Regions from separate parts of the Nocardia sp. CA-107356 genome, predicted to be linked through region 2. Evidence: riboswitches for the same ligand, from Rfam matches in the RefSeq annotation. Region 2 holds a riboswitch; each other region holds the start of a gene.
The links. Region 2 has a riboswitch for glycine ahead of glyA (serine hydroxymethyltransferase). Riboswitches for the same ligand answer to the same signal wherever they lie in the genome.
Positions count from the first base shown of each region.

Region 1: linked by a shared signal. The riboswitch ahead of gcvP (aminomethyl-transferring glycine dehydrogenase) and the one ahead of glyA (serine hydroxymethyltransferase) in region 2 are both predicted to bind glycine.
Region 3: linked by a shared signal. The riboswitch ahead of gcvP (aminomethyl-transferring glycine dehydrogenase) and the one ahead of glyA (serine hydroxymethyltransferase) in region 2 are both predicted to bind glycine.

Region 1 covers NZ_CP191992.1:8,183,851-8,191,748, forward strand. The annotation lists gene gcvP (aminomethyl-transferring glycine dehydrogenase) at 1-1,891, opposite strand, end outside; glycine riboswitch at 2,058-2,165, opposite strand; gene lipA (lipoyl synthase) at 2,521-3,471, shown strand; gene lpdA (dihydrolipoyl dehydrogenase) at 3,528-4,901, shown strand; gene ACQP1G_RS36940 (PucR family transcriptional regulator) at 5,100-6,611, opposite strand; gene speB (agmatinase) at 6,998-7,898, shown strand, end outside.
Region 2 covers NZ_CP191992.1:8,676,708-8,684,605, forward strand. The annotation lists gene ACQP1G_RS39155 (L-serine ammonia-lyase) at 1-133, opposite strand, end outside; gene glyA (serine hydroxymethyltransferase) at 130-1,419, opposite strand; glycine riboswitch at 1,455-1,549, opposite strand; glycine riboswitch at 1,550-1,641, opposite strand; gene ACQP1G_RS39165 (IclR family transcriptional regulator) at 1,798-2,583, opposite strand; gene ACQP1G_RS39170 (putative nucleotidyltransferase substrate binding domain-containing protein) at 2,597-4,441, opposite strand; gene ACQP1G_RS39175 (GMC family oxidoreductase) at 4,503-6,059, opposite strand; gene ACQP1G_RS39180 (APC family permease) at 6,052-7,581, opposite strand; gene ACQP1G_RS39185 (aldehyde dehydrogenase family protein) at 7,644-7,898, opposite strand, start outside.
Region 3 covers NZ_CP191992.1:4,129,654-4,137,551, forward strand. The annotation lists gene gcvH (glycine cleavage system protein GcvH) at 1-192, shown strand, start outside; gene odhI (oxoglutarate dehydrogenase inhibitor Odhl) at 363-848, shown strand; gene ftsR (transcriptional regulator FtsR) at 923-1,759, shown strand; gene ACQP1G_RS18475 (bifunctional nuclease family protein) at 1,920-2,393, shown strand; gene ACQP1G_RS18480 (MerR family transcriptional regulator) at 2,841-3,404, shown strand; glycine riboswitch at 3,538-3,638, shown strand; gene gcvP (aminomethyl-transferring glycine dehydrogenase) at 3,812-6,616, shown strand; gene ACQP1G_RS18490 (SRPBCC family protein) at 6,670-7,152, opposite strand; gene ACQP1G_RS18495 (ArsR/SmtB family transcription factor) at 7,149-7,484, opposite strand.

The DNA of each region.
Region 1 (7,898 bases), 490 kb from region 2:
CGTCGATGTCGATATTGCCGTTGGTCGCGGTGGCCACCACGACCACCTGCATCCCGGCCAGGACCGCCGAGGCGGCGTTGGTTCCGTGTGCGGACTGCGGGATGAGACAGATGTTGCGGCCGCTCTCGCCGCGGGACTCGTGGTATCCGTGGATCGCCAACAGCCCGGCCAGCTCGCCCTGAGATCCGGCGTTGGGCTGCAACGAGACTCGGTCGTATCCGGTGATCTCCCCGAGCCACCGCTCGAGGTCGCCGATCAGCTCCAGGTACCCGCCGGTCTGCTCGGAGGGCGCGTAGGGGTGGATGCCGGCGAATCCGGGCCAGCTGATGGGCTCCATCTCCACCGCGGAGTTCAGCTTCATCGTGCACGACCCCAGCGGGATCATGGTGCGGTCCAGGGCGAGATCCTTGTCCGAGAGCTTCCGAAGGAACCGCAGCATCGCGGTTTCCGAACGGTGCTCGTGGAACACCGGATGCTGCAAGAACTTCGAGGTGCGGTCGAGCTCGGTCGGCAGCCCGGAGACCGCGGTCGGCGTTGCCGTCACCGTCGCGCCGAAGGCGGCCACGACGCGACGCACCACGTCATCGGTGGTGCACTCGTTGCAGGAGATGCCGACGTGGTCGTCGTCCACCAGGCGCAAGTTGATGCCGAGGCGATCGGCGTTGGCGACGAACTCCCTTGCCTGATCCGGCACCCGGACCTGCACGGTGTCGAAGAAGCGGTTGTGCACGATCTGGTGGCCGGCTGCCCGCAGGCTCTCGGCAATCGCCACGGCATGGCGGTGGACGCGGGTTGCGATGGCGCGCAGACCTTCCGGACCGTGGTACGCCGCGTACATGGCGGCCACGTTGGCGAGCAGTGCCTGCGCGGTGCAGATGTTGCTGGTCGCCTTGTCGCGGCGGATGTGCTGTTCGCGGGTCTGCAGCGCGAGCCGGTAGGCGGGCGCTCCCTCGACGTCGACGGAGACCCCGACCAGGCGGCCCGGGAGCATGCGCTCGAGCCCGGTGCGCACGGCCATGTAGCCGGCGTGCGGGCCGCCGAAGAACAGCGGCACGCCGAAGCGCTGCGCGGATCCGACCGCGATGTCGGCGCCCTGTTCTCCGGGCGGCGTCAAGATCGTCAACGCGAGCAGGTCAGCGGCCACCGTGGTCAGCGCGCCGCGCTCGCCCGCGGCCGCGATCAGCGGCGACAGGCCGCGCACGGCGCCGCTCGCGCCCGGCGCCTGGAACACCACACCGAATGCGTCACCGTCGGGCAATTCACTGGAGAGATCCGCGACCAGCACCTCGATGCCGACCGACTTGGCACGCCCCTGGACGACCGCGAGGGTCTGCGGCAGGCAGTCCGCGTCGACGATCACCCGGTTCGTGGCGGACTTGGACTTGTTGGCCCGCCGCATGAGCAGCACGGCCTCCATCACGGCGGTGGCCTCGTCCAGCAGGGAGGCCCCGGCCAGGGGGAGCGCGGTGAGATCCTCGATCAACGTCTGGAAGGTCAGCAACGCTTCGAGCCGACCCTGGGAGATCTCCGGCTGATAGGGCGTGTAGGCGGTGTACCAGGCCGGCGATTCGAGCAGGTTTCGCCGCAAAACCGCAGGTGTGACGGTGTCGTGGTAGCCGAGACCGATCATCTGGACACGCGTCTGATTGCGGTCGGCGAGGGCGCGCAGGTCGGCGAGGACCTGCGGCTCGCTCCGGGCCGCCGGCAGGTCCATGGCTTTCTCGCTGCGGATCTGGTCCGGCACCGCTGCGTCGATCAGCTCATCGAGCGTCTCGTAGCCGAGTGCCTCGAGCATGTGCTGTGCTGCGGACGCGTCGGGACCGATGTGGCGCGAGGGAAAGTCGCTGGTAGAGGGCCCACCAGTGGGGGCAATGCGGGTTTCAACTGGCACGAGGTGACTCCGGTTTCGCTATGTCCGGACCGCACCGGACATCGACTGAGGGACACCTCCCCGCTCTGTCCTGAAACCTGAGAGTTTGGGCATTGCCGCAGCTACGGCGTTGCTCTTCACCTTCGGTAAGTACCGGCCTGCGGCCGTTCCTGTTCTCCAGAGTTGCCTCGGCGCTGCGGTACTGGGGCCTGAGAGATTCCCGGGGAGGAAGTTGCTCCTACGGCGCCTCGGAGTTCAGAAGTCTGAAACTCGGAGGTTCTCCCGCTGCGCGTCATCGGCGTTTTCAGTTGTGATTCGCAGAACAGTACACACTCCCCCGAGGTTTGTCTGCCACCACCTCCTCGGGACCACTCGACCGCGCCACCCTTGCCAAAACGCGTCAGCGTTTGGCATCCTCGGTCTGGAACTCGCTCAGCTGTGACCGCACACACCGAGCATTCGGCGTCCAGATACCAAGTCCCGCAAAGGTATCGAGGGCCTGCCTCCTCTCCCCCGCTGACACCGCTTCCTGCGAGCGCTGCTCGGCCATGACCGTGCGGGTCTGATATCACCGGCGACTTTGCGTCGCCGCACAGCAGCCGGAGCCTGCAAGCGAGAATTCGCCAGCTCCGGCTATCGAAGGAGTTCCCATGAGCGTCTCACCCCACCCCTCCCCCCTCGCCCCGGACGGGCGTCGACTGCTTCGGCTCGAGGTTCGCAACGCCCGGACTCCAGTCGAACGCAAGCCGCCGTGGATGAAGGTGCGGATGCGCACCGGAGCCGAGTACCGAGCGCTCGCCGCCCTCGTCGAACGCGAGAACCTGCATACCGTCTGCCAGGAGGCGGGGTGCCCCAACATCTTCGAGTGCTGGGAGGACCGCGAGGCGACCTTCCTGATCGGCGGGGACCAGTGCACGCGGCGCTGCGACTTCTGCCAGATCGACACGGGCAAACCCGCCGATCTCGACCTCGACGAACCGCGACGGGTCGGCGAGTCGGTGAGCGCGATGGGTCTGCGGTACGCCACGGTGACCGGCGTCGCTCGCGACGATCTACCGGACGGCGGCTCCTGGCTGTATGCCGAAACGGTGCGCCAGATTCGCCAGCAGAGCCCGGGCACCGGCGTAGAACTGTTGATTCCGGACTTCAACGCGGATCCCGGACAACTGCGTGAGGTCTTCGACACCCGTCCAGAAGTGCTGGCGCACAACGTCGAGACCGTTCCACGCGTGTTTCGCCGGATCCGGCCCGCCTTCACCTATGCGCGGTCCCTCGAGGTGATCACCCGGGCCAGGACGGACGGTCTGATCACGAAGTCGAACCTCATCCTCGGACTGGGCGAGACCACCGACGAGGTGATCCAGGCACTGCGGGACCTGCACGACGCGGGCTGCCAGCTGGTCACGATCACCCAGTACCTGCGGCCGTCGTCCCGGCACCATCCCGTCGAGCGGTGGGCCGAGCCCGAGGAGTTCGCGCACCTCGAGCAGGTGGCCCGCGAGATCGGATTCCTCGGCGTCATGTCGGGTCCACTGGTCCGGTCCTCCTACCGCGCAGGCCGCCTGCATGCCGAGGCGACGACCGCCTCCGATTCCCGGTAGATCCACGAAATGCCTTCATCCACACAGCTTTCACATTCCACACAAGGAGTATTCACATGACCTCACGATCCGCAGACGTGGTCGTTCTCGGCGGCGGTTCCGGCGGGTACGCCGCCGCCATCCGCTCGGCCGAACTCGGCCGCTCGGTCATCCTCGTCGAGGAGAACGAGCTCGGTGGCACCTGCCTGCACCGCGGGTGCATTCCCACCAAGGCGCTACTGCATGCCGCCGAGGTGGCCGACAACGCCCGCACGGCTTCGCAATTCGGCGTCGATGCGTCGTTCGGCGGCGTCGACGTCGAGAAGGTGCTCAGCTACAAGGACACCATCGTCACCCGGTTACACAAGGGCCTGCAGGGCCTGATCGATTCGTACGGCATCAAGGTGGTCAACGGCCGCGGCCGGTTCGTCGCACCGAACGGCGTCGAGGTCGACGGCGAGTTGATCACCGGCACCGACGTGATCCTCGCGACCGGGTCGTACCCCAAGCCGCTGCCCGGGATCAGCATCGGCGGCCGGGTGATCACCAGCGACCAGGCCCTGACCCTGTCCGAGGTCCCCGCCAAGGCCGTGATCCTCGGCGGCGGCGTCATCGGCGTCGAGTTCGCCAGTGTCTGGGCGTCCTTCGGCGCCTCGGTGACGATCGTCGAGGCGCTGCCGCGGCTGGTCCCGAACGAGGACGAGGCGCTCTCGAAGTACCTCGAACGGGCCTTCCGGCGGCGCAAGATCACCGCCAAGACGGGCGCCCGGGTGACCGAGGTGGCGCAGGACGACGACGGCGTGCGCGTCACCCTCGCGTCCGGCGACGTCCTCGATGCCGACGTCGTGCTGGTCGCGGTGGGTCGAGGTCCGAACACCGCGGCGACGGGCTACGAGGAGGCGGGCATCGTCCTCGACCGCGGCTTCGTCACCACCGACGAGCGACTGCGCACCGCGCTCCCGAACGTGTACGCGGTCGGCGATATCGTGCCCGGACTCCAGTTGGCCCACCGCGGATTCCAGCAGGGCATCTTCGTCGCCGAGGAGATCGCGGGCCTGAGCCCCGACCCGATCGACGAGACCGGCATCCCCCGCGTGACGTACTCACACCCCGAGGTGGCCTCGGTCGGCCTGACCGAGGCCACGGCACGGGGGGCGTTCGGCGAGGACATCAAAACCATGACCTACGACCTCGCGGGCAACGGCAAGAGCCAGATCCTCGGGACATCGGGAGCAGTCAAACTCGTAGTGGCGCCGGATGATTCGGTGATCGGCGTGCACATGGTCGGCGATCGGGTCGGCGAGCTGATCGGCGAGGCACAGATGCTCTACAACTTGAAGGCGAATGCGGGCGAGGCCGCAAAGTTCGTGCATGCCCATCCCACGCAGGGCGAGGCGCTGGGCGAGGCGTTGCTGGCCGTCTCCGGCAAGCCCCTGCATGTACACGGGTAGCCCCCTACCACCCCAATGAGGGGACCCTTCCGCCGGTCAGACCGACTGCAGGGTCCCCGCACCATGCGTTCAGCGGCCGACCGGGTCGTACAGGCCGAGCCGGACGGCCTTGACCAGCTTTGGATGAGATCGTTGCGGCGCGGCTGAGTGGTGGCCCCGGATCGCGGGTGGATGATCCACACGGGCTACTTTCGATGTCTACTCGGAGCGAATCGAGAGCAGCTCGGCGGCCCGCACGGCCAGCCATAGCTCTGCCAGTGAGTTCGTGTCCGCCACGTCGCGGTCGGTGAGCGCCTCCACCTTCCGGATTCTGTACATCACCGTCTGCCGGTGGATGTGCATGGCCTGCGCAGTCCGCTGCCACGACCGCTGGTTCTGCAAGAATGTGTAGAGGGTTTCGACGAGTTGCGACTGGTGCTTCTCGTCGTAGTCCAGGACCGGCCGCAGGATGCGGTCGACCAGGGTCTGCGCATCGGCCACGTCGGACAGGCCGATCCAGGGTACGGCGCTGCCGTACCGAGACACGACGGTTCCCCGGCGTTCCGCGATCGACAACGCCCAGGAAGCTTCCCGAGCCGCATCCTGAAACCTGCTGAGCGAACTGATTGTCCCGCTTACTCCGATCCGGGCGGTCGGGCCGAGCGCTCGGATCAGCACGGCGTCGGTGTCGGGGCCATCGGGTACCAGAACATGGGCTGTGTCCATGCGGAGCCGGCACAGATAGGGCAGCGAACGCCGCCACAACGAATTGTGCAGGTCCAGCATGCGATTCGTGTCGTCGCTGCGGGCGGCGACGAGCACCGCGGACGCCGGATCCAGGCCGACTTCGGCGAGTTGATCGGCTACGGCGGGAATGTCCGTCCGCCCTTCGAGCATCTGAGTGAGCAATCCCGACTTGTAGCGCCGCTCGTGTTCGAGCATGAGCCGTGTCTGGGAGAGCTCGATCGCTACGACGGTGGCCGCATGCTGGAGTTGGATCGGGTCGACGCCGACCTTCGGATCGCTGAGCGCGACCAATGCGGCCTCCGCGTGCCGAGGGATGTCGGTGAGCATGGCCGCGCGGTCACCGATGGACGGAAGGCCATATGCTCCACCGGCCACGTTCTTCGACGACTCCGACAATGTCGCGATGGCGTCGCTGACCGTCGGATCCAGCGGCGGCGAGTCCGGGAACCACGGCTCGCCGGTTGCGCGTTCGCATACCTGGATCTCACATCCCAGCTCGCGCGCCAGCGCGGACAGTAGGGCTGCTGGGTCGGCGCCGTGCGCGGTGCGGCGGCGGATCAGGTCATACATCCGGACCGTGCGACTCAGCCGCTGCGACTGGTCGAGGAGGGTGGCCTCCGCGACGGCCCGCGAGATGGCGACGAAGGGCAGCGGATACCGGATCCACAACACCGGAAACCCCAGCTCGTCACTGATCGTCGAAATCGCCTTGGTGAGCGGCGGGCAGTACATGTTCTCGCCGATGCCGAGGCCGACCACTCCTTTCGCGGCGAGCTGTCGCACCAGGTCGACCTGTGCTTTCGCTGATTTCGGAAACGACATACCGTTGGTCATCAGCAACTCGCCGCCGGTCACCCAGCGCCAGGGTTCGGGGAGATCGGTGACATGTGTCCACGCGACTTCACGCCCGAGACCTGCCGCTCCCGAGTGCACATCGAGTCGAAGGTGCGGGATCTCCGCGAGCTCGCCGATAGTGATTGCCACAATCGCATCTTAAGCGCTGGCGACCAAGCGGTTTGTGCGATCGAATAGAACAGATCGATCAGTTTTGCGTCTTTGCTACTCGCGCACAGGCATGGGTCCGAGGCAGTCTGATTGGACGTCAGCACTCTGCGCGCCATGTATCAACGCAGCCCAGGAGCCGCAATGGCCAGTACCGGTCGTCTCACCATATTCGTCGCAAGCTTCGTCGACCCAGGGTGATTCCGGCCGCCAGGATCATCTGCGGCGGACGTATCTGGTGTTGACCTTGGTGAGCTTGCGCGCAGGGCGTCCGCCGATGGGTGTCCGCATCGGACCTTCCTCGCACCGAAAACCCCGGGCCGTCATCCCTCTTTGATCCACGACACCGAACACAGGAGACAACCGACATGCCTCAGCCCAAAGACACCCTCGTCGGTGCAGTTCCCGCCACCGAGGTTCCCCGTTTCGCTGGAAAGGGCACCTTCGCCCGCATTGCCGACATCCATGAGGTGCACGACTACGACATCGCCATCCTCGGAGTGCCGTTCGACGGGGGCACCTCGTACCGCCCCGGCGCCCGGTTCGGCCCGCTCGCCGTCCGTCAGGCCGCCCGGGCTTTGCGCCCCGGCTACCACGTCGAACTCGGTCTCGCGCCGCTCGAAGAGGTCCAGGTCGTCGACGCCGGCGACATCACGGTCACCCCGTACGACATCGCCGAGGCCTGCAAGCAGATCGAGGACCATGCCAGCGAGATCCTCCGCGGCGGGGACCGCAGGATCGTCTCGATCGGTGGTGACCACACCATCGCCCTGCCGAATCTTCGTGCGCTGCATGCAAAGCACGGCCCGGTCGCCCTGCTGCACTTCGACGCCCACCTCGACACGTGGGACACCTACTTCAATGCTCCGGTAACCCACGGGACGATCTTCCGCCGCGCCTTCGAAGAGGGGCTGTTGATCGAGGACCACTCGATTCATGTGGGCATCCGCGGGCCGATCTACGACCAGGCGGACCTCAACGACGACGCGCGCATGGGATTCCGGATCATCCGCGCCGGCGACCTCGACGTCATGGGCATCGAGGCGGCCGTCGACGTCGTGCGCCGGCGCATCGGTGACGTACCGGTGTACGTCTCCATCGACATCGACGTGCTCGACCCGGCGTTCGCACCGGGCACCGGCACGCCCGAGGCCGGCGGGCTCACCTCGCGGGAGTTGCTGCGGATGCTCCGCCAGCTGACGGGTCTGAACATTATCGGCGCCGATGTCGTCGAGGTCGCCCCCGCCTACGACCACGCCGAGATCACCT
Region 2 (7,898 bases):
CAGCGGTATTGTGCAGCACCCCATCGGATTTCAGCCGGTCGACGAACCGGGCCGCCGCCCGCATCGGCCCCACTGTATGCGAACTCGACGGCCCGATGCCGACCCGGAACAGTTCGAAGATGCTGACCGTCATGCTGTACCGCGCAGACCCGGGTACAGCGGGAACCGACGCACCAGCGCATCGACGCGCTCGGTCGACTCGGCGACGGACTGCCCCCGCAGCAGCGCGACCGCGATGATATCGGCGACCTCGGTGAACGCTTCGATATCGAACCCGCGGGTGGCCAGCGCTGGTGTGCCGATCCGTAGTCCCGAGCTGACCATCGGCGGGCGCGGATCGAAGGGAACGGCATTGCGGTTCACGGTGATTCCGATGTCGTGCAGCAGATCCTCGCCCTGCTGCCCGTCGAGTTCGGAATCGCGCAGATCGACGAGCGCCAGGTGCACATCGGTACCGCCGCTGACGACATTGATGCCTGCCGCCTGGCAGTCCGCGGCGAGCAACCGTTCGGCGAGCAGGCGCGCACCGGCGAGGGTGCGCTGTTGACGTTCCCGAAACGCCGGTTCGCTCGCCATTTTGAACGCGACGGCCTTGGCCGCGATCACATGCTCGAGCGGTCCGCCCTGCTGTCCGGGGAAGACCGCCGAACCCAGCTTCTTGGCCAATTCCTCGACCGCGAGAATGAATCCACCACGCGGTCCGCCGAGCGTCTTGTGGGTGGTCGAGGTGACGATATGCGCGTGCGGCACCGGCGAGGGATGCAGTCCGGCCGCGACCAGACCGGCGAAGTGCGCCATATCCACCATCAGATACGCGCCGACTTCGTCTGCGATGCGGCGGAATTCGGCGAAATCGAGGTGGCGCGGGTAGGCGGACCACCCCGCCACGATCAGCTTCGGCCGGTGCTCGTGGGCGAGCCTGCGTACCTCGTCCATATCGATGAGATGGTCCTCGGCCCGAACATGATAGGCCGCGACGTCATAGAGCCGCCCGGAGAAGTTGATCTTCATCCCGTGTGTGAGATGACCGCCGTGATCCAGCGCCAGCCCGAGGATGCCGTCACCGGGCCGCAGCACCGCGTGCATCGCCGCCGCATTCGCCTGCGCCCCCGAATGCGGTTGCACATTCACGTATTCGGCGCCGAAGAGCCCGCGCAGTCGCTCGATCGCCAGCGACTCGATCTGGTCGATATGCTCGCACCCGCCGTAGTAGCGACGCCCCGGATACCCTTCGGCGTACTTATTGGTCAGCACCGAGCCCTGTGCCTGCATCACCGCCAGCGGCGCGTAGTTCTCCGACGCGATCATCTCCAGTCCGCGCTGCTGACGGTCGACCTCCCGGTCCACCAATTCGGCTACGAGCGGATCGAATTCGCGCAGTGCGGCATCGAGTTCGATTCGGACAGCGGAGTCGGCCATGAGGAGCCTTTCGTCGACGCATGCGCGTAGGTGGCTCCTCCCGCTCTGTCCAATGGCCTGAGAGATTCACGCACCCGGTCGGTGCGTTTGCCCCGTCGGCGAGTGCGCGTGCACTGCTTTCCAGAGTTGCCTGAGCGCAGCGGTACTGGGCCTGAGAGATTCCCGGGAGGTGTTGCTCCTTCGGCTTCCACACACTGCGTGGAGATCTCCCGCTGCACGTCGAACGGCGGATATTCAGTTTCGCGAGAAGCAACAAGTTGCGTAAACCGCAACACGAAGCTCTATACGCAACTCAGTATTGGGCCATCCCCACCCGGTGTCAACACGAGGAGGGCAACCGAGATCGGATAGCTTTCGATCCCACCCGGCGTGGGGCGGTCAGCCCAGGTAACCGAGGCGGCGGCTGATATCGGCGGCGCTGGTGATGGTCAGTTGGGCGACGTCGGCGAAGCGGTCCGGACTCAGGCGGTAGGCGGGGCCCGAAACGCTCAGTGCAGCTACCACGGCACCGGTGCTGTCGTAGACCGGCGCGGCGACGGCGTTCAGGCCGATCTCCAGTTCCTCGCGTACATCGGCCCAACCGTTCTCACGCACGGCGACGAGTTGCACGGCGAGGTCGGCGACCTTGGTCAGCGTATTGCCGGTGAATGCCTCGAGTTTGGCGCCGACGCGCTTGCGCATCTCCCCCGGCTCCAGATCCGCGAGCAGTACCTTGCCGCTGGAGGTGGCGTGCGCCGGACAACTCTGACCGACCCAGGACCGCAACGCGATCGAACCCGGCCCGTGCGCCTCGGCGATATTGATGATCCGATTACCGTCCAGCACAGCGAGATTGGTCGTCTCACCCGCCTCGATCGCCAGCGCATTGCAGGCGCTCTGACTCTGCCCGACGAGATCGACCTGGGCACTGGTGGATCCGGCGAGCCGAACGATCGAGAAGCCGAGCCGGTACTTGCCGCGCTCGGACAGTTGCTCGACGTATCCCCGCGATTCCAGCACGGCGATCAACCGTGAAACGGTAGATTTGTGGACACCGAGTTCGGCGGCGATCTCCGTGACGCCCGCCTGCCCGAGCTTGGCGATGATCTCCATGACCAGCAGCGCTCGGTCGACGGACTGCACCGCAGCCGTCCGCCCGTTGTCCTCGACACCTTGTTTCGCCATGACAATCGCCATTCTAGGTGGTTGTGGCTCCCATGCTGCCGACCCGTCGCTGCACCGCCGCGATTTCGCGCAGGGCGTCGTTGAGCAGGCTCCGATTCAACGGCGAGAGTTCCGACATCATGACAATATCGCCGGGACTGTGCCCCGCCGACAGCTGCTCGACCTGATGCACCATCCGCAGGCGCTGCAACATGACGAAGACCTCGGTCAGCATGGTGACATCCCGATCGGTGAGCGCACCCGCACTCGCCGCCGCCGCCAATCGCACCGGGGTGGACGCCGAGGTCACGCCCGCCGCCAGCCCACCCCAGCGCGCCAGGTTGACGATCGGCGCCAGCGCATGGTTCTTCAGGTCGAAGGTGCCGCCGCGCCGGGACAGCACATCGCGCAGCGACCGAGTCCGCACCCGGCCCGATAGCGCGTCCAGCAGTTGCAGCCGCAGCGCATTCGGGTGTTCGGCCCGCATCCGCCCGAACGCCGCTGGCACGGTATGCAGCGCGGCATCGCCCCACACCACCCGCCCGTCGATGAGCAGCGACGACAGGATCAGCCCCCGATCCTGCAGCGGATCGTCGAGCCAGCCTTCGGCCGCCCGCGCCCATTCGGTGCGCGACCGGGCGAACTTCGGTTTCGCGGCGATCGCCCCATTGCTGTCCGCGGGCAGCCCGCAGGCATCGAGAATCGCGTGCACGCGTGCCGCGACTGCACGCAATTGCCCACTCGCCGAAGTCAATTCGTCGGACCACGAGAGCGCACTGTCGACATCCGATGACGGCATGGCCTCCCGGCGCGCGACGCTGCCGAGGATCAGCCAGGCGAATCCGTCACCGGGTGCGTCCGCGAACTCGGCCGATGCCAGCTCGAGCGCCTTGCGGACCACCGAGTCGATGACGACCGAGAGGATCCCGCTGGTCGCCGACGCCTTGGTGCCATTGCGGAACAGGTCGACGACCGTCGCTGTGATCTCGCGCGCGGCCCGCTGCAACTGGACCGCATCCGTGGCGGCCCCGATCGAGCGACGCAACACGAAACTCTGGCGCGCCGATGCCGCGAGCAGGTCCGCGTCCTCGAGCACGCCGAGCACCTCGCCCCGTCGCGAGAGCACCGGCATATGCCGCAGCCCGCATTCGAGCATCTCCATGAGCACGGTCTCGGCGGTCAGATCCGCGGTGACCCGGCGGGCCGGTGCGCTCATCACCCGGGAGATCGGCACGTCGACCGGAAGTCCGGCGGCCACTACCCTCGTGCGCAGATCGCGATCGGTGAAGATGCCGAGTTCGCCGTCCGGCAACCGGATCAGCACGGCGGAGACGCGCGCCTGGGTCATCCGGACGACGGCTTCCCGCACTCCGGTGTCCGGTGTCACGAAAACCGCTGTGCCGGACATGAGTTCACCGACCGGGCGGTTACCCAGCACGGATGCCACCGGGGTCCGATTGCCCGATACCGTTTTCCACGCCGACGAGGCCAGGAAGGCAAGTCCATCCGGTTGGGCGAACCGCTCCCGGACCAGCACACCGGGCAGTCGGATCAGCACACTGGGTTCGGTTGCCCGCGCGACGAATTCGGCACTGCCTCCGGTCAGCAGCGGCACATAACCGAAGATGCCGCCGGGCTCGACGGTATCGATGGTCGCGCCACCGTCGTCGCCCCCGCCAGCGTCCGCCGCCGCGACGATCGAGCCCGAGCGCCGCTGACTCGTGGGGTCGGCTCCGGTGCCCTGTAGCGTGACGGCACCCGTCCACAGCATCCAGATGTCATCGGGCACCTGCGTCGAGTAGTCGGCGATCACCTCGCCGACGGCGAACTCGTGCAACGACGAAGCCGCCGCGAGCTTGTCCAGCTCGGGCGGCGTCATCGATTGGAACGGCGCGTGGTCACCCAGAAACGCCGCTAGCTCGCCTTCCGGCACCCCTGACTCAGGTTTCCCTGATCAGGTCCGCGCACTTCTCTGCCATGGCCATGACAGTAATGTTGGGATTCACGGCGGGCAATTTCGGCATCGCCGAAGCGTCGACTACCCGCAATCGGGAGACGCCCTTGACCCGGAGCTCCGGATCGAGCACCGCCATCGGATCGTCGGACGCACCCATCCGCGCGGTTGCCGCCGGGTGGTAGACGGTGTTGTGGGTGGCGCGAATGTAGTCCAGCAGCTCATCGTCGGTGACCGCCTCCGGACCCGGCGCGAGTTCCCTCGCGATCCACTCCCGCAACGGTGGCTGCGCGGCGATCTCGCGTGCCAACCGGACGCCGGCGAGCATGGTGCGTTCGTCGTGGCCGTCCGGATCGGTGAAGTACCGCGGGTCGACCTTCGGCCGGTCGCGGAAGTCGCGGGTGCGCAATCGGACCGTGCCGCGCGAACGCCCCTGGGTGACATTGGGTGTCAGACAGAAGCCGTTATCGGTGGTCGGGTAGCCGCGCCGCAGCGTGTTCATATCGAACGGCACGCTGCCGTAATGCATCATGATGTCGGGCACGCGAAGCGATTCGTCGGAGGTGGCGAATACCCCGATCTCCCACCACTGGGTGGACGTGCCGATCATAGGTTGCGCGGCTTCCCAGAACACCAGACCTTCGACGTGGTCGTCCAGATTCGAGCCGACACCCGGCGCGTCGACCCGCACCGGCACCCCGATTTCCCGCAGGTGGTCGGCGGGCCCGATTCCGGACAGCAGCAATAGCTTCGGCGTATCGATCGCTCCGGCGGTCACGATGACCTCGCGCCGTGCGGAGACGGTGTCGTAGCCGGTGAGATCGGGCCGCTGATAGCGCACACCCGTTGCGTTGCGCGCCTCGTCGAACAGGATCTCACTGACCCAACATCCCGTGTGCACCACAAGATTGGGACGCGAACCGAGGATCGGATGCAGATAGGCGTGCGACGACGACATCCGCGTCCCGTCCTCGCTCGCATTGATCTGGAACCATCCGGCCCCGTTGCGCACCGTTGTGCCACGGTTGAATTCGACGGTCGGCAGTCCGGCCAGTGCCGCGGCCTCGAGCACCGCGACACCGCACGGATCGTTCGGCGGGATATCCCGCAGCCGCACCGGTCCGCTGCGACCGTGCTGCTCCCCTGGCGCGTGATTGTTCTCCAACCGCGCCACATAGGGCAGCACCTCCGCCGCACCCCAGCCCTTGGCGCCCATCGCCGCCCACTCGTCCAGCCCCTCGGCGGGCGGCCAGAACGCGATACACGAATTGTGCGAGGAACACCCACCGAGCACCTTCGCCCTGGCATGGCGCAGATAGCTGTTGCCGCGTTCCTGCGGCTCGACCGGATAGTCCCAGTCGTAGCCGGAGTCGAGCAGGTGCATCCACTGCGCTAGTTCGAGGATATTGCGATCGCCGACGTCGGAGGGCCCCGCCTCCACCAAACATACTGTCACATTCGGGTTTTCGCTGAGCCGCGCGGCGAGTACGCATCCGGCCGTCCCGCCGCCCGCGATCACGTAGTCGAAGACCGTGTCAGACATCGGAAGGTACCTCTGCCGCATGCGAGGCCAATGTCCCGATTCTGTTGCGGCCCCTGACCAGGTACCACAGCAGCCCGGCCCCGAGGATCGCGCCGATGTAGACGAATGCGCCCCAGGTGTTGTACCAAGGGTCGCCGTAGACGGCCTCGCGCGGCCAGGCCAGGTTCAATGCCATCGCGATACCCCACACCACGGCAACGATATTCACGACGATCCCCCACCGACCCATCGAGAAGTAGCCACCGGCCTGCAGATCCTTCGGCGGCCACTGCCCCTGGAACCGCTTCTTCAGCATCGGACCGGTCACCATGAGGTAGGCCAGGTAGATCATGATGATCGCGATCGAGGTCAGCACGGTGAAGATCTTCGGCTGACCGACATTGATCACCAGGATGAGCGCCGAGAGCACACCGATCAGCACCGCCGGAATCACCGGGGTCTGGGTCTTCGGATGCACCCGGGCGAGCTTGTCGCCGAACGGCAGCGCGTTATCGCGGGCCATGGCGAAGGCCAGCCGGATGGCGGCGGTGTGCACCGCCAGCGAACAGACCGTCACCGCGATCACGATGCAACACAGGAAGATCGTGCCGAGCGGACCCCACATCACCTGTTCGACAATGTATTGCAGACCACCGCTGGAGCTGCCGATCTGCGGATCGTCGAGATCGGGCGCCGCCATTACCGCGAAAACCAGGATGGCCCCGCCGATGACGAACGACGCGAGTACGGCACGCAGGATCGCCTTGGGCGCGGTGCGCCGCGGCTCCACCGTTTCCTCACCCAGTGAGCTCGCCGTATCGAAGCCGTACATCACATAGCCGGAGGCGAGGGTGGCCACCAGGAACGCGCTGAGGTAACCACCGGACTCGGCCGCACCATAGCCGTGGGTCGAGAAGAACACCTGCGGACCGCGAGTCCAGTTGGCCGCCAGGATGATCGCGATCAGTACCGCGGCGATCAGTTCGATGAACACGCCGGCGCTGTTGATCATCGCCATCAGACGCACACCGAAAGCGTTGACGACCGTGGTGAATACGATCATCACGGTGCCGAGCACGACCGCATTGGTCGCGTAGTCGTATTGACCTGTCCCGTCACCGATGAACTGGAATCCGCTCCACAGCCGCGGCAGATTCAGTTGTAGCGCGAGCACTACCGCCGACAGCGTCACGATCGAGGCGGTCAACATCAGCCACCCCGAGGACCAGCCGACGATCCGGCTGCCGAGCGCCTTGGACCAGTTGTACACCGACCCGGCGACCGGATACTTCGCGGCTAGCTCCATGAAACACAGGGCGACCGCCAGCTGACCGACGAAAACCAAAGGCCACGACCAGAGATAGGCCGGACCCGCGGTCCCGAAGCCGAAATAGAAGAGTTGGAACGTACCGGTGAGAATCGAGATATAGCTGACACCGGCCGCGAAGCTGGCGAACTTGCCGATACTTCGGTCCAGGGATTCCTTATAGCCGAAATCCTCCATACCGTTGTCATCGGACACATTGTGTTCCTTGACCACCATTGCTACCGTGCCTTTCGCGGTGCGGCCGTCCGGGCTGTCCGGCCGAGATTGTGAAATTTCGATCAGACGCTCTTGAACCACTCCGCGGGCTTCGGTGCCGTGTTGTGCCAAATGTGTTTGATTTCTTGATATTCGGCCAGTCCGGTCGGGCCGAGTTCGCGTCCGTTGCCGGACTTCTTGAACCCGCCCCATTCCGCGGCTGCGGTGTAATAGCCGAAGTCGTTGAGCCACACCGTGCCGTGGCGCAATGCGCGCACCATGCGCTCGCCGCGCGCCGGATCGGCGGTGCGCACACCAGCGGCGAGACCGTATTCGGT
Region 3 (7,898 bases), 4.5 Mb from region 2:
ATCTACGCCCCGCTGGCCGCGAAAGTCGTTGCGGTGAACGATGATCTGAGCTCGACGCCGGAAACGCTGAATACCGATCCCTACGGCGCGGGGTGGATCTTCGAGCTCGAATTGAGCGATGAGGCCAGCACGGATGCGGCGCTCGGTGAACTGCTGGATGCTGCGGGTTACCAAGGAGTTATCGGGGGCTGACCAAGCCTTCCCGGTTCTACCTGCACGGGTACGCCCTGGCAGGGTACGGTCAATGCCAACAGATGTGCCGGTGCTTGGCAGCCGGTGTTCTAGCGCCAGGATCCCCAGGTCGTGGCGGTGAAGGCAGCACCTGCTTGCATGGATAATCAGGTTCGAGGAGGAGAGAAACGGTGAGCGAGAACAAAGACCCGGGTTACGGGGAGACCGCGGCCGAGACGACGTCGGTCTTCCGCGCGGATTTCCTGAACGAGGTCGACGCGTCGCGCTCCGCTGAGGCGACCGGCGAACAGCCGGTCCAAGGGGTCGAGGGTCTGCCTGTTGGTGCAGCCCTCTTGGTCGTCAAGCGTGGCCCGAACGCGGGCTCGCGGTTCCTGCTCGATCAGCCGACCACGTCGGCGGGCCGCCATCCCGACAGTGACATCTTTCTCGACGACGTCACCGTCAGCCGTCGGCACGCCGAGTTCCGGCAGGACGACGATTCCTTCCAGGTGGTCGATGTGGGCAGCCTCAACGGCACCTACGTCAACCGGGAGCCGGTGGACTCCTCGGAGTTGCAGAACGGTGACGAGGTACAGATCGGCAAGTTCCGCCTCGTGTTCCTCACCGGACCGCGGGCACAGGTGAACGAGCCATCGGCGGGTGCGGGCAGCCTGTGACGCCTGCGGCACGGATTTGCACGTGTCGGCGGTGTTGACAGGAAAGAACGCTGTGTCATGAAAGACTCGGTGCTATGACGGGCGCGGCGCAGTGGGCTCGCGGAGGCATGTCGATCGGCTCCGTGCTGGACCTGCTGCGGCCGGACTTTCCGGACATCACCATTTCGAAGATCCGCTTCCTCGAGGCCGAGGGGCTGATCAGACCCGAGCGCACACCGTCGGGTTATCGCAGGTTCTCGATCGCGGACTGTGAACGGCTCAGGTTCGTCCTGACCGCACAGCGCGATCAGTACCTGCCCTTGAAGGTGATCAAGGAACAGCTCGAAGCGATCGACAGCGGTGCGGCGACGCTCGGTGTGCGGGAAGCCCGCGCCCGGGCGCACTCCGGCCGCAACGGTGCGCCGGAGTCCGGGCATACCTCGCCGGACTCCGTGCCCACCGCAACACCTGCGGCGCACAGCGCGGCCCGCACCGCGGCGCCGCGCAAACTGGGTGTCGTACCCGGTGAGATCTCGCCCGACGAGCTGCGATTCGATCACGAAATCCGGCTCACCCGCGCGGATCTGCTCGCCCAGGCCGAGATCGACGAGAAGTTCCTCGCCGATCTGATCCGGGCCAATCTGATCACGCCGGGCGCCGCGGGTTTCTTCGATGCGGACGCGGTGACTCTGGCCAAGACCGCCAAGGCGATGGCCGAATTCGGCCTGGAGGCACGGCATTTGCGCGCCTTCAAGCTGGCCGCGGACCGTGAGGCGGCGCTGGTGGCGCAGATCGCGGCCCCGATCGCCAAGAGCCGCGACGCCGGCGCGCGCGCCCGCGCGGAGGAGACGGTGCGCGAACTCGCGGCACTGTCGCTGACGCTGCACACCTGTCTGGTGAAGGCGTCGGTTCGGTCGTCGCTCGGCGGCTGAGATTTCCAGCGGGTTCCGCTTTGCGTTCCAGACGGACAACACGCCGATTTCGGCTGTGCACACGGAATGCTGTGCGCGTCGAGGTTCGCTTAGACTCGTGGTACGGCGAGCTCTGCAGCGGTCATGCCGGGCGGCCGGCGAGTCATTGGGAGGCAGTGCGATGAGTGAGATGCGCGTAATCGGCATTCGTGTCGAGCAGCCACAGAACCAGCCCGTGCTGTTGCTCCGCGAGGCGTCGGGGGACAGGTACTTGCCGATCTGGATCGGGCAGGCCGAGGCGACCGCGATTGTGCTGGAACAAGAGGGGGTGACCCCGATCCGTCCGCTGACCCACGATCTGATCAAGATCCTGATCGCCGACCTCGGGCACACCCTCAAGGAAGTGCGGATCGTCGATCTGCAGGAGGGCACCTTCTACGCGGATCTGGTCTTCGAGAACGACCTGCGGATCTCGGCCCGGCCATCGGATTCGGTAGCGATCGCCTTGCGCGTGGGTTGCCCGATCTATGCCGAGGAACCGGTGCTCGAGGAGGCCGGGCTGGTCATGCCGGACGAGCGCGAGGACGAAGTGGAGAAGTTCAAGGAGTTCCTCGAGTCGGTCTCCCCGGATGACTTCAAGGCCACCGACAGCTGAGCCCGCTGCCGTTGGTCGGTGCACCTTCCGGGTCGGCCGGGAGGGCAGATCGGCGGGTGCGCCATATCGACTGTGCGGCAGATCGCCATGGGTCGAACCAGGTCTCCATCGGGGTTGGGCAGGGCGGGTTCGCGACATGTCGCCGTCGCACCTCAGGAATCTGTCACGGCACACGGCTGTTCGTCCCTTGGCCCGTGTGATCGCCCGCGGTAGTGGTCAATCCGCGTGTGTCGCTGTGGAACTGGGTGCGGTGGCGGACTTTTTTCTAGGGGTGAAGTAGAGGTCGAGAGTTCTACCGCGCGTCGCGTTTGGTCGGATGATGGCGCTCCCGAGAGAATCAAGGGGAGTAATCTCGATAGTTGGACCACGTCCGTTATGGCCGGTCGTTGGTCGTGACGGAGCCGGGTCATTGATGAGGCTAGCGTCGGCGAAGCAAGGGAGTGGTCAGTGGCAGAGCAATCGCAGGATGTGGTACAGCCAGGCCTGTTCCCGGATGATTCGGTGCCCGATGACTTGGTGGGCTACCGCGTCCCCAGCGCATGCCAGGTGGCCGGGATCACCTACCGGCAGCTCGACTACTGGGCGCGCACTGGACTAGTCGTTCCGTCCATCCGTGGGGCAGCGGGCTCGGGCAGTCAGCGGCTGTATTCGTTCAAGGACATTCTGGTCCTGAAGATCGTGAAGCGACTATTGGACGCGGGCATCTCGCTGCAGAACATCCGCATCGCCGTCGACCATCTGCGCAGCCGCGGCGTTCAGGATCTAGCGGGCATCACGCTGTTCTCCGACGGCACCTCGGTGTACGAGTGCACCTCGCCCGAGGAGGTAGTCGATTTACTGCAGGGTGGGCAGGGCGTCTTCGGAATCGCGGTCAGCGGCGCCATGCGGGAACTGACCGGAGCCATCGCCAACTTCCCGGCCGAGCGTGCCGTGAGCGGCAGCGCCAGCGAGCGGCCGGAGGACGAACTGTCCTTCCGTCGTAAGGCCCGGATGAATCGGAAGACCGGCTAGGGATCGACTCGACGAGTGCCCGTCGCTGTGGCGGCGGGCACTCGTCATCTGTGCCGGAGTGATGAGGGCTACACACCCATCCGGGGTCCGGTGGCGTCATTCGTTGCGCGCGCGGCATAAACTAGCGGTGCGTCGCCGCCGTGCGGGAGAGTTCCGAGCTTCACAAGAGTTCGGGCGCCGAAGGAGCAGCACCTCCCCGTCAATCTCTCAGGCAAAAGGGACCGTACGGGCTTCGACGTCTCTGGAAAGTGGTGATTCCGCACAACGCGGAGATTGCCCGCCCATGGGGAAAGGGGTCCCGGCAACTGCGTCGTGACATCCGAATCTCTCAGGCTCCACGACAGAGGGGGAGGGCCGGTATCCGTCGACCGTCGTTGGTCGACCCCGCCCGACCTTGGGAGCCTGTCGTGACTCGATCATTCGCCGACCGCCACATCGGACCCGACCGGGACGAACTCGCCCGGATTCTGGACGTCGTCGGCGTCGGCTCGCTGGACGAGCTCGCCACCGCGGCACTGCCCGCGAGTATTTTGGACGGCTCCGGACTCGAGGTGCTGCCGCCCGCCGCGACCGAGCACGAGGTGCTCGACGAACTGGCCGCGCTCGCCCATTCGAATACCGTCGCCACCTCGATGATCGGGCTCGGTTACTACGACACGTTGACCCCGCCGGTGCTGGTGCGCAGCCTGCTGGAGAATCCGGCCTGGTACACCGCCTATACGCCCTACCAGCCCGAGATCAGCCAGGGGCGACTCGAGGCACTGCTCAACTTCCAGACGATGGTGTCGGATCTGACGGGGATGGAGGTGGCCAACGCATCCATGCTGGACGAGGCCACCGCCGCTGCCGAGGCGATGACGCTGCTGCGTCGGGCGGGCAAGTCCAAGTCCGCGCGGCTGCTGATCTCCGACGATCTGTTCCCACAGACCAAGACCGTGCTCCACACTCGGGCCGAGCCGCTGGGAATCGAGATCGTCGAGGCGGACCTGTCCAGCGGCGAACTGCCCGATGGTGAGTACTTCGGTGTGCTGGTCCAGGTTCCGGGTGCGTCGGGCCGGATCGTCGACTGGCGGCCGATGATCGAGGCGGCGCACGAGCGGGGCGCGTTGGTCGCGGTCGGCGCGGATCTGCTTGCGCTGACGCTGATCACGCCGCCGGGTGAGCAGGGTGCGGACGTATGCTTCGGCACCACACAGCGTTTCGGTGTGCCGATGGGCTTCGGTGGTCCGCACGCCGGATATCTGTCGGTGCATGCCGGGCATGCGCGTCAGTTGCCCGGGCGACTCGTCGGCGTCTCCGTGGACGCCGATGGCACCAAGGCGTACCGACTCGCATTGCAGACCCGCGAGCAACATATTCGCCGCGAAAAGGCGACCTCCAATATCTGTACGGCACAGGTGCTCTTGGCGATTGTGGCCGCGATGTACGCGAGCTACCACGGACCCGACGGGCTGCGTGAGATCGCCCGGCGCGTGCACCGGCGGACGGCGGCCATCGCGGCCGGACTCGATGGTGCGGTCGTGCACGACAATTACTTCGATACGCTGCTGGTGCGGGTGCCCGGCGGTGCGGAAGCCGTTGTGGCGAAGGCGAAGTCGAGCGGTATCAATCTGCGGTTAGTCGACGCGGATCACGTCGGTGTCGCCTGTGACGAGGCGACGACCGAGACGCATGTCGCCGCCGTGCTCGAATCCTTCGGCACCGCACTGTCTTCTGAGCTGAGCGCGCCTGCGACGGCGTTCTCCATCGAGACCCGCACGTCGGAATTCCTGACCCATCCGGCATTCACCAGCTACCACACCGAAACCGCGATGCTGCGCTACCTGCGGCGGTTGTCCGATAAGGACATCGCCCTCGACCGCAGCATGATTCCGCTGGGCTCCTGCACCATGAAGCTCAACGCGACCGCGGAGATGGAGGCCATCACCTGGCCCGGCTTCGCCCGCGTACATCCGTACGCGCCGGTCGAGGATGCGCCAGGCTTGCTGAAGGTGATCACCGATCTGGAGAACTGGCTGTCGGCGATCACCGGCTACGACTCGGTGAGCCTGCAGCCGAATGCGGGCAGCCAGGGCGAATACGCCGGGTTGGTGGCGATCCGCCGCTACCACCTCGATCGTGGTGACGCGCACCGCGATACCTGCCTCATTCCCTCCAGCGCGCACGGCACCAACGCCGCCTCGGCGACCATGGCCGGTATGCGGGTGGAGGTCGTGAAGTGCCGCGCGAACGGTGACGTGGATCTGGACGATCTGCGCGCCAAGATCGCCGATCACGCGGAGCGGCTGGCCTGCATCATGATCACCTACCCGTCGACGCACGGCGTATACGAGCACGAGGTCGCCGAACTGTGCGCGCTGGTGCACGACGCCGGTGGCCAGGTGTACGTCGACGGTGCGAACCTGAACGCGCTCGTCGGCCTCGCCCGTCCCGGTCGCTTCGGTGGTGACGTCAGCCATCTGAATCTGCACAAGACCTTCTGTATTCCGCACGGCGGCGGCGGTCCCGGTGTCGGGCCGGTCGCGGTTCGTTCGCATCTGGCCGAGTACCTGCCGGGGGATCCACTGGAGTCGGATTCGCACGCGGTGTCGGCGGCCCGCTACGGTTCGGCCTCGATTCTGCCGATCACCTGGGCCTACATCCGGATGATGGGTGCGGATGGTCTGCGCAAGGCAACCCTGACCGCCATCGCGTCGGCGAACTACATCGCCCGACGGGTGAACGAGCACTTCCCGGTGCTCTACACCGGCGAGAATTCGATGGTCGCACACGAGTGCATCCTCGACCTGCGCGATATCACCAAGCAGACCGGTGTCACCGTCGATGATGTGGCAAAGCGCCTGGCGGACTATGGATTCCACGCACCGACCATGAGCTTCCCGGTCGCTGGCACGCTGATGGTGGAGCCCACCGAGAGCGAAAACCTCGCGGAGCTCGACGAATTCATCCTCGCGATGATCGCGATCCGGGCCGAGATCGACCAGGTCGCCGCGGGCGTATGGCCGGTGGAGGACAACCCGCTGCGTGGCGCGCCGCATACTGCGGCCTGTCTGGTCGGGGAGTGGGACCATCCGTACAGCCGCGAGATCGCGGTGTACCCGCAGGGATTGGCTGCCGACCGGGCCAAGGTATGGCCCGCCGTGCGGCGCATCGACGGCGCCTACGGTGACCGCAATCTGGTCTGCTCCTGCCCGCCGCTCGACGCGTACTGACGGCTACCGAGCCGCACCTCGACCCCGTTGTAGGTGCGGCTCGATAACCGCTCTTATTGCGCGGCAACCACTTTGCCGTAGCTGTTGACCAGATCGGGCCAGCCGCCCTCGCTTTGGACGCTGTCCCGCATGGATTCCCAACCCGTGCCATGGTTTTCGAAGCCGGAGTGCACCAGCGTCACCGCGGTACGCTCGGGCGTCACTGCCTCGAACGTGACATCGACGCGGCTGGCGCGATCCGGATTCGTGTCGTGCTGCCAGTCCAGGCCGATCTCCCAGGAGAACGCGAAATGGCGCGGTCGATCCCAGACGAGCACTGTGCCCCAAGGGCATTCGGTGCCATCGGCTTCCCTGCCGAAGCACCGTCCACCCGCACGCGGTTCGATGACCTCTTGCGCGAGCTCGCCCTTGCCGATGTGATGCGCGCGCGGCCACCAACTATCGATTCCAGTGGTGAACACGTCGTAGGCCCGATCGATCGGCGCATCGACGACGAGTTCGACCCGAACTTCCTTATCGCTCAACTGCTGTGTCATGGCTTCTCCTCTCTCGAGGCGTCAGCTGCCTGCCTGTTCACCTCGTCCTGAAAGGCCGACATCGCCGTCGACCAGAACTGCGTGAAGTACACCCGAAGCCCGTCGATCCCCTGCGGATTCAGCCGATACACCCGCCTGGTCCCCACCGCCTGGTCGACCACCAGCCCCGCCTCCTTCAGCACCTTCAGATGCTGAGAAACCGCAGGCCGACTGACCGGCAGCTCATCGGCCAACTCGCCAACCGCACACGGCCCCTTCCCGAGCCGCTCGAAGATCGCCCGCCGCGTGGGATCCCCCAGCGCGTCCAACGCGGCATTTCGGTAAGCCTTCACGAACCGTAAGTTTAGACTTACGGGTAGTCGTTGTCCATGGGTTGGTCGGTTCCGCACGTCTCGGTGCACCGGAGGAAATGATGGCTTCTGCCGGTTTGAAGGGGCTGATCGATTGGGGTTATCAGCTCGGTGGGAGGCTGCCGGGCGAATGGGCAACAGCGCATCCGTTCGGCTTGTCGAAGCAGGTCCGTCACGGATTCATCGGCGGAGTTGTGACGATTCAAGTCCTGACCCGGGCTGCTGCCGGCCAGCCGACGTGGTCCGCTGGGCAGCGCATCCGGACCGCAGCTTGGGGTGGAGATTCGCGCATGCAGACTGCGCGCGAATACGACGTCGGGCTGGATCTCGACACTGTACCGGCATGGCTCGATGATTCTGCGGCGTGCGATTGCGAGGCCGGGATGTCAGCGCGGG